One region of the uncultured Flavobacterium sp. genome, then DNA from elsewhere that is predicted to be linked to it. Evidence: riboswitches for the same ligand, from Rfam matches in the RefSeq annotation. Region 1 holds a riboswitch; the other holds the start of a gene.

Region 1 (4,231 bases):
TGGTTTCGTCATTTTTTGAAGCCGTATAAGCATAAGTTGCATTTGCAGCGAAGATGTTTTTACCAAACTGTTTTTTCCAGCTTAATAATGTTTCAGCACCATAACTATTTACTTTATCTGTATTTTGTGGAGACCAAATACCGTTGCTTCCCGGAATCCATTGCAATAAATCTTTTATTTTCATGTAATAAAAGGTTTGAGTCAATGATATGTTTTTGAAAGTGAAAACATTACCAATTTCTGCCTGATAAGAACTTTCAGGTTTTAAATTTGGATTTCCGCCTTGTTCCCAATACAAATCATTAAAAGTCGGGATTCTGAAATTTCGGGATAAATTCAATTTCAGATTGTACAATTCATTAAATTGATACGAAGATCCTAAAGAGAATAGAAGAGGAGATTGATAATTGTCTGTAAACTCTTTTCGAATTCCGAATTCATTTTTCCAATCTGTCGAAATATCTTGTTTTACCAATAAAGCTGCCGAACTAATTTCTCTAACGTGATCTCCAAAACCAGTTCCGTAACCTTTAGTTCTGTTGTAATCCAGAACTCCGTTTATTTGTGTTGATTTCGAAATTTTATAACCTAAATCTGCTTTTGTGATAAAGCTTTCTGTTTTTCCATAAGTGAAAAAATTAACCGCATTATCAGGATAATATTGATAGTTTTCGAATATATATGCCGCTTTTAGATTAGTGGTAAATTTTCCATAATCACCGTCATATTCTAATAAGTTTCGGTTAAAACCATTTACATATCTGGTTTTAGTTTCCGTTTCAGATATTAAAGAAGTATTTCTGTCAGTATTAGAAGTTTGAGTGTATAATTTCAAACTATTTTTTGCATCAAATTTGTAACCAACATTTGCGCTCATAGTTATTACATCATACTGACCGTTTTGATTCCAGCGTTGTTCGCCTTTCCAGTTGTATTTATGGATGTATTTGTAATCATTTGTCGAACTGTTTTTTGAAAAGCCAATTTGTGCGCTCCATTTTTTATTCGAAATATTAGTTTTAAAATTGATTCCAATAGTATTGAAACTTCCGTAATCAAGTTTTAAATTAGTCTCAAACCGACTATAAAATGCCAAATCGTTGTTTAAATGTACAGTTCCTCCAACAGCTCCACTTCCGTAAAGTACACTTCCTCCACCAGCTTTTACGCTTATCGAATTATAATCAGAACCAGAAATAGTATTGAAATCAGTACTTCCGTTCATCTGAGAATTGATATTAATTCCGTTCCAGATTACCGCCGTTTGTGATGCTGTAGTTCCTCTAAAAGAGACTGTAGAAAGCATTCCACGCCCGTATTCTTTAAAATAAATAGTAGAATTAAAGTTTAAAAGATCCGTCAATAAAGCCTCATTTTTATTAATGACAGAATCATTAAGCTTTAAAACCGATTGTGAATTGGAGTATTTTTTAAGATTTGCGTCAGAAACTACAACTTCTTTCAATTTGGTAATAGAGTCGTTCTGCGCCGAAATAATTTGGCACAACAGGAATAAACAAAAAGCAAACCGTTTTTCTAAAGTCATAATTTCTAAACTCTTTTTCCCGAGAGCTCGATATTCGTTACAAAGGCAGGTCTCCTGGCTTGCGTCTTGTTGTTTACCTTCCCATTCGCCGGGGCGAGCAGTGGTTTTGTAGTTACAACAAGCATTCTTTTCAGAACAAAGCTTACAGTTGCGGGTACAGCTCAAGAATTTTTACTTGATTCCCTTTTAATGTGTTAAAAATGAACACAACCTTAATTTCGTGCAAAGATAAAGTTAAAATTATCGAATTTTCAAATTTGTTTCACTTTTTAAAACAAATTCTAAACAAAATGGCATTTAAAGTACTATTTTTATTACTTGACCAAATTCTACCTTGTTGTTGAAAGCATCTTTTAGTGGCAATGAAGTTTGATGACATAAAATGCTTCGTATAACGCCGGCATGCGCTACAATAATAATAGGATTTGTTATTTTTTTTGAAACCAGATCAGATAGAAAATTTTCAACTCTTTGATGTAATTCAATAAAAGATTCTCCGTTTGAAACCTTAATATTGACAAAATCTTCCATCCATGGATTAAGTTCTTCTTGTGGAATATTATCCCAGTTTTTCAATTCCCAATCGCCAAAATTCATTTCCATTAAACGTTCTTCTTTTTCAAAAGAAATAGTTTTGATATTCTTCTCAATATATTCAGCCAGAATAACACAGCGTTTTAAAGGACTTGAAAAAATAATAGCTTCTGAAGGTAATTGCGAAAGAATATTTTCGAAAACTAAATCAAAAGGTTCTGCCAAATCTACATCAGATTGTCCGTAGCAAATGCCTTTTTCGCAAACAGTTTCAGTGTGACGAACTAGATAAATTTCCATAGCAATAGAATACTTAAATAATAAACAACTTCACAAACCTGTTGTGTTGCACCAAGGCAATCTCCGGTATAACCATCAATCCATTTCTGGAAATAACGGGCTAAAAAATAACGCATTATAAAAACCGGAATTAAAGCCAGAAGAAATTTATATTGTAAATAGGAGAAAACCAACAAAGGAAGTAATCCGAAGAAAAATGATCCTGAAATTTCTTTCCAAGTATGTTTTTTAGCAATAGGCTTGCTTTTGCTCGAAGCATCATCACGAGAATATTCATGCGTGAAAATAATTGAAATTGCCGCCAAACGACTCAAAGCGTGAGCAGAAATAAATAAAAGGAAAATAAGAAGATAAGAGTTTTCACCATTGAAAAGCAAAATAGATTCTGAAAGCAATTTGAATTTCAGTAGAAAAAGTAAAACTAAACCAATTGCTCCATAAGCACCAATAGCGCTGTCTTTCATAATCATTAGGATTTTTTCTTTGGTCCAGCCTCCGCCAAAACCATCACAAACATCAGCAAATCCGTCTTCATGAAAAGCTCCTGTTGTTAATATCGAAGCAATAATAGCTAAGATTACAGCAGTTTCGACAGATAAAAAAAGTGAAAAAAGATAGAAGGTTAAAAAAGAAATACTTCCTACAATCCAACCAATGAAAGGGAAATATCGGGTTGCTTTATTCAAATAATCAGGATTATGATCAATGTTTTTTGGACATGGAATTCTGGTGTAAAACATTAAACAGGTAAAGAAGATATGTAGTTCTTTTTTCATTTAAGAAATTGATTTTTTAATTGACATTGAAATTTGCCATTGATATTGTATTTTTCTATTTCCTACTAACTCCAGCACTTTCAAAACTTGCCATTTCATTCAAAAAAGCTTCAGCCGATTTTAAAATTGGGAAAGCAACAGCACAACCCGTTCCTTCGCCAAGACGCAAATCGAGGTTTAGAATAGGTTTTGCATTTAAATAACTTAATAGTTTTTGATGTGCTTTTTCAGCAGAACAATGACAGAAAATAGCATTTTTATGAATATCAGGATTTATTTTTGAAGCGATTAAAAAAGCCACACTACAAATAAAACCATCTACCAAAATAAGCATTTTGTTTTCAAATGCGGTTAACATTCCGCTTGCCATTTGAAGAATTTCGAAACCACCAAAATAAGCCAATTGCTGTTTTAATTCGGCTTGACCGGAATAATTTTCAATAGCTTTTTTAAGTAAATCTTGCTTCTGAAGTAATTTTTCGTCTTCAACACCAGTTCCTTTTCCTACGCATTCTTCGATAGAAAAACCAGTTAACAGACTCATTAAAACAGAAGCTGTAGAAGTATTTCCAATTCCCATTTCGCCAAAACCAATGCAGTTCGAACCTGTTTTTGCAATATTCGTAACGATTGATTTTCCTTTTTCGAAACACAATTGCAGTTCGGTTTCACTCATTGCGGGAATATGCAAAAAGGACTGAGTTCCTTTAGCAATTTTAGCAGAAATCAGATTAGCATTTGTTGGAAAATCATAATTAACGCCGGCATCTACAATCGACAATTGAATGTTATTCTGATTGCAAAACACATTTATAGCGGCGCCACCATCCAGAAAATTACCAACCATTTGACGTGTCACATCTTGTGGATATGCACTTACGCCATGATTTGCAATACCGTGATCAGCGGCAAAAACGACAATATTAGGGTTTGTTATTTTTGGATTTAAAGTTTCAAAAACCGTTGCCATTTGAAAAGCTAACGTTTCCAGAGTTCCCAAAGCGCCAATAGGTTTCGTTTTAGAATCTATTTTGTCTTGTAAAAGAGTGCTGAAATCATTTTTGCTTTCAACCTG
Region 2 (4,231 bases), 2.6 Mb from region 1:
TACATAATTTACAGGAATATTCGCTTTCTGACTGTATCGTTCTCCGGTATAAATAAAACTGTAGTTCAACTGCCAGTTTTTCCAGCTTATAGACGAAGTTGCAGTTCCGCTGTTCATTGGCGTATACGGAATCTGATCTCCGTAAGTTGTGCCATTTGGCGTAACATCAATTGCTTTTTGATACGTATAACTCAAGCCCAAATCCAGAAATATTTCTTCCGGAAAACGTAAAACGAAGTTCGTATTCAATTCAAAACCTGTGATATCTACTTCACCAAGATTCATCATCGTCCAGCGAAATAAATTGGCAGACGGCATCGCAACAATTTTATCTTTTACGTGATTATAATATACATCAGCCTGAAAAGAAGCTGATTGTAGAAACTTTTTCGGTTCAATAATATAGGTGGAACCAAAATCATATTGTGTAGTAAATTCAGGTTTTAAAGAGCTGTTTCCGATAAAAGTATAATACAAATCATTGAAAGTTGGCATTCTGAAAGATTCTTTATAAAATGCCCTAACTCTGAAATTTTTAGTATCGAAAGGTTGATAAGAAGCCGATACAACCGGACAAAAAACATGCTGACTGTCACCTTGCTGATAATATTTAACCTGTTCGTCGACATAAGCGCCTAACAAATTTGCCTGAATATCAAGCCTTGACCAATGCATTTCTGTAGACAATGCGCCCAAATAAGAATATCGGGTTGGATATGGAAATCGGTATAAATTAGCAGTAAGTGTATTGATCGAAAAATCTGTAGCCAGAGAAACTTTCCACCATTCCTTGATCGTATATTGATTTACAACAGAAGCATAAAATTCATTTTGATAATATTTATTATCCAGTGCGCCTTGCAATGTTTTATAATCAGGATCAATGTACCGATTATAATCTCTGCTGAATTTTATATTCGCAAGTAGTTCGTATTTCTTCGAAAATGAATTTTGAAAAGAACCATGAACAAAGAAGTTTCTGTCCCATTGTCGCTGCACATATTCATATTTATTGGCTAAAATCGCTCCCGGAAGTCCACGTTCAGAATCATAATAATAGGCTTTTAACGAAGCCTGACCCATAGTTCCAACTTTTGCCTGTAATGTTAATTCACTTCTTAAAGCCGTGATATCACCATTTTGCCTGACAGCCGTTGTATCATAACCATTCGTCTTTTGATATCTGTATTTATATTTTCCATCGGCTTTAAGCCATTCTGTACTTGCTGTAAGAGAGAAATTAGAGGATAATTTTTGTTGATACAGAAAAGAAGGATTAAAAAGTCCGAACGAACCTGTTTTTACGCCAACTCTTATTTTTGTAGTTCTTCCGGAGGAGAAATCAGGAATTTTTGTTTTTAAGAAAAGTGTATTCGAAGCGAAAAAACCACGCGCAGGCTGAAAAATAGTTGATTTTTGTCCGTTATACAATTCAATCGCTTCAATATTATCCAATGAATATTTTCCAAGATCTACTTGTCCGTTTTGCGCATTTCCAACGGTCATTCCGTCATAAAAAACCGCCGTATGAGCGCTTCCTAAACTTCTGACATTTATAGTTTTCAGACCGCCAATTCCGCCATAATCTTTCAATTGAACACCCGAAAAATAACGCACAGCATCTGCAACAGAAAGACTATTTAATTTTTCAAGCTGTTTTCCTGACAATATTTGGACAGGCATAGGAGATTCAACTTTAAATTCACGCTTGCTTGTGGTTACAATAACCTCATTCAATTGATGTTTCTTTAAAGAATCTAAGTCCTTATTATTTTTCAGAGGATTATCTTGTCCATACATCGGATTCAAAAATAAAATCCATGCAAGTACAAAAAATCCACTATGTATTAGACGCAAACGCCTATGTTCACATAAGTGCATAAAAAATACTCTATTTAACTAAATAGTTGTTAACGGTAAAATCGAAATCAAATGTTAGTTTGATATTTGTGTTTGTCTCAAAACTCTGGTCCACGAGAGTTTGAAATTATAAGCATTGGCAGGTCTCCTGACTTATTCCCATTTTGATCAGCCTTCCCACATTCAGAAAAAATGCAGTGGCAAAAGATTCGATTTCAAAAGCTTAAAAAAGCGATTGGATCAGTCAAAATGTTGCATGGAATTTACAGTAACGGGCTTGTCCAGGATTTGCACCTGATTCCCTCTTCGTCAGCTAAACTCGAAAAGAATAGCTAAACCATTGCGAGCGCAAAGATACATAAACACATCAGTTAATATCTAATTTCTTAAAAAAAACAAAAAACAGAAACCTATATAGTTAAAAATGAATATCTTAAAAATAAAACTAGATTATTAGATCCTGCCTTAGCTGGAGTTTTTATAAAATCAATCTGAGATGGCTTTAGCCAAAAATATCTAATTTGGCTAAAGCCTTATTGTTGCGTAAATTAAAAACCTCCAGCTAAAGCAGGAGGCTATTCAATAAATTTAGTACTCGATAAAGATTGGTGATTTTAATTACGGAGCTACTTGTGGAGATTTCTCCTCCGTCGAAATGACAAACTAGACGAAAATATTATTATGAAAACGACTGTCCTAGCCCCGATAGAAGTGGAAATCCTTTTGTGTCCGCTGCGGCGGACGCAAAAGATTGAAACGGATAGCGGGATTAGCTCCTAAAAAATAGTTTTTTCACAGAAATCGAAATGACAAAAACTTTGCGCCTTTGCGCCTTTGCGAGATTAATTATATCAAATTCCTGAGAATCTTCCCCATAAAGCATCTGCGCGATTAAAAACTGTTGGCACGGTTTCCAAAATTGAATCATTAAATTTCGAATAATTTCCGGAACTGCAATGAATCACTTTCTTCATTTTTTCGTTTTCAACTTCAGATACAATACCTACGTGACCAATTTTTGGACCTGCGCCGTAAACCACAATACATCCCACTTCGGGAATATTTAGTTTTTCAAAAATACCTGCGCTACTAATAACATCTTTTTCCATTGAATCCGTAAAGATCCATCCGCCATATTTTTGATAAAACGGAATTGTGGTCTTTCTGGATAATCCTAAAACCCAGCAAATAAAGCCGCTGCAATCGCATTCATTATTAGACGTTGGTAAAGCCAAAGAAGGATTTATTCCGCCCTCGCCTAACTTATACTTTATTTTTTTACCAACAGCCGTTCTTGCCTTTTGTATGAGTTTATTGGGACTTTCGGTTATAGGAATTACTTCCTTTTCAGGAACATCTTCTAAATTCGGAATTTGAATGAGCTGACCAATAAAAATATGATCGACATTTTTAATATTCTTATTAAATGCCAATACTAACTCAATAGAAATCGAAAACTTTTTAGCGATTTTTGACAACGTGTCGCCGGATTTTACTGTGTAGAACATAATTTGATTTTTTAGGGGTTACACTTAATTATTTCAAAATGATTCGGGGATGAATCTTTTTTACTACTATTAAAAAATAGAACCTCTATCAAAATACCTCTGTAGATTTTATTTGTAGTTAAAGGTTCTGCTTTTTAAAAACCTGATTAATTTTCGAATCAAATTTAATTCATTTACAGCGATCCAAATCAAGTATAAATACTTGTTTTTCAATTAACTAACAAAATAAAAATCAATATTTTATCAAACTGATTTACTTTGTTTAAGATGTTTTGAAATATCCCTAAAACCGCTTCCTTTGATAATTACTGGTTATTAATTTTACCTGTATTTGGTCAAAAACAGATCTGTTTCATGGATTATTTTGTTTTGCGTTGTCCTACTCGCTTTTTAGGCCCGCTCGAAATATCTCTTCTTCAAACATTATCAATAAACAAATACCGTAATTAAGTCATTAAAAAACAATTAAATCATTTATTTTTTAACATTATATACATCATATTAATATTTTTCTTATCATTGTAGCACAGTATAGTATAGTACTGCATCTTAACTATTTAAAATAAATTATTATGCAAGAAAAAATTACAAAAGAAAAATTTTCGGTTAAAGCATTTCTTACCGTCATAGTATTATTATTTGCCTTATGCAGTTCGGCCCAAACTTATGAATTCGAAAATGGCACGCGCACCAATAGTGCCAACATACAAAACTGTGATGCCTGTTCCGGCAAAATAGTTGGAAATTTGGGCGGTGACAGCAGCGTTTCGGTAAACGTTTCTGTGGCGACAACTGGCTGGTACAAACTGCAATTGTTTTATTGTACAGGAGATCCGCGAACCATTCGTTTAACGGCAGGTTCG

What was found. A riboswitch is a leader RNA that binds a small molecule or an ion and turns the genes downstream of it on or off. The one in region 1 is predicted to bind cobalamin.
Region 2: linked by a shared signal. The riboswitch ahead of WN975_RS04050 (TonB-dependent receptor) and the one ahead of WN975_RS14420 (TonB-dependent receptor) in region 1 are both predicted to bind cobalamin.

Annotation. Positions count from the first base shown of each region.
Region 1 covers NZ_OX638201.1:3,531,921-3,536,151, reverse strand. The annotation lists gene WN975_RS14420 (TonB-dependent receptor) at 1-1,546, opposite strand, end outside; cobalamin riboswitch at 1,573-1,776, opposite strand; gene cobC (alpha-ribazole phosphatase) at 1,844-2,380, opposite strand; gene WN975_RS14410 (adenosylcobinamide-GDP ribazoletransferase) at 2,365-3,156, opposite strand; gene cobT (nicotinate-nucleotide--dimethylbenzimidazole phosphoribosyltransferase) at 3,212-4,231, opposite strand, start outside.
Region 2 covers NZ_OX638201.1:929,493-933,723, reverse strand. The annotation lists gene WN975_RS04050 (TonB-dependent receptor) at 1-1,683, opposite strand, end outside; cobalamin riboswitch at 1,981-2,217, opposite strand; gene WN975_RS04045 (LysM peptidoglycan-binding domain-containing protein) at 2,712-3,368, opposite strand; gene WN975_RS04040 (T9SS type A sorting domain-containing protein) at 3,941-4,231, shown strand, end outside.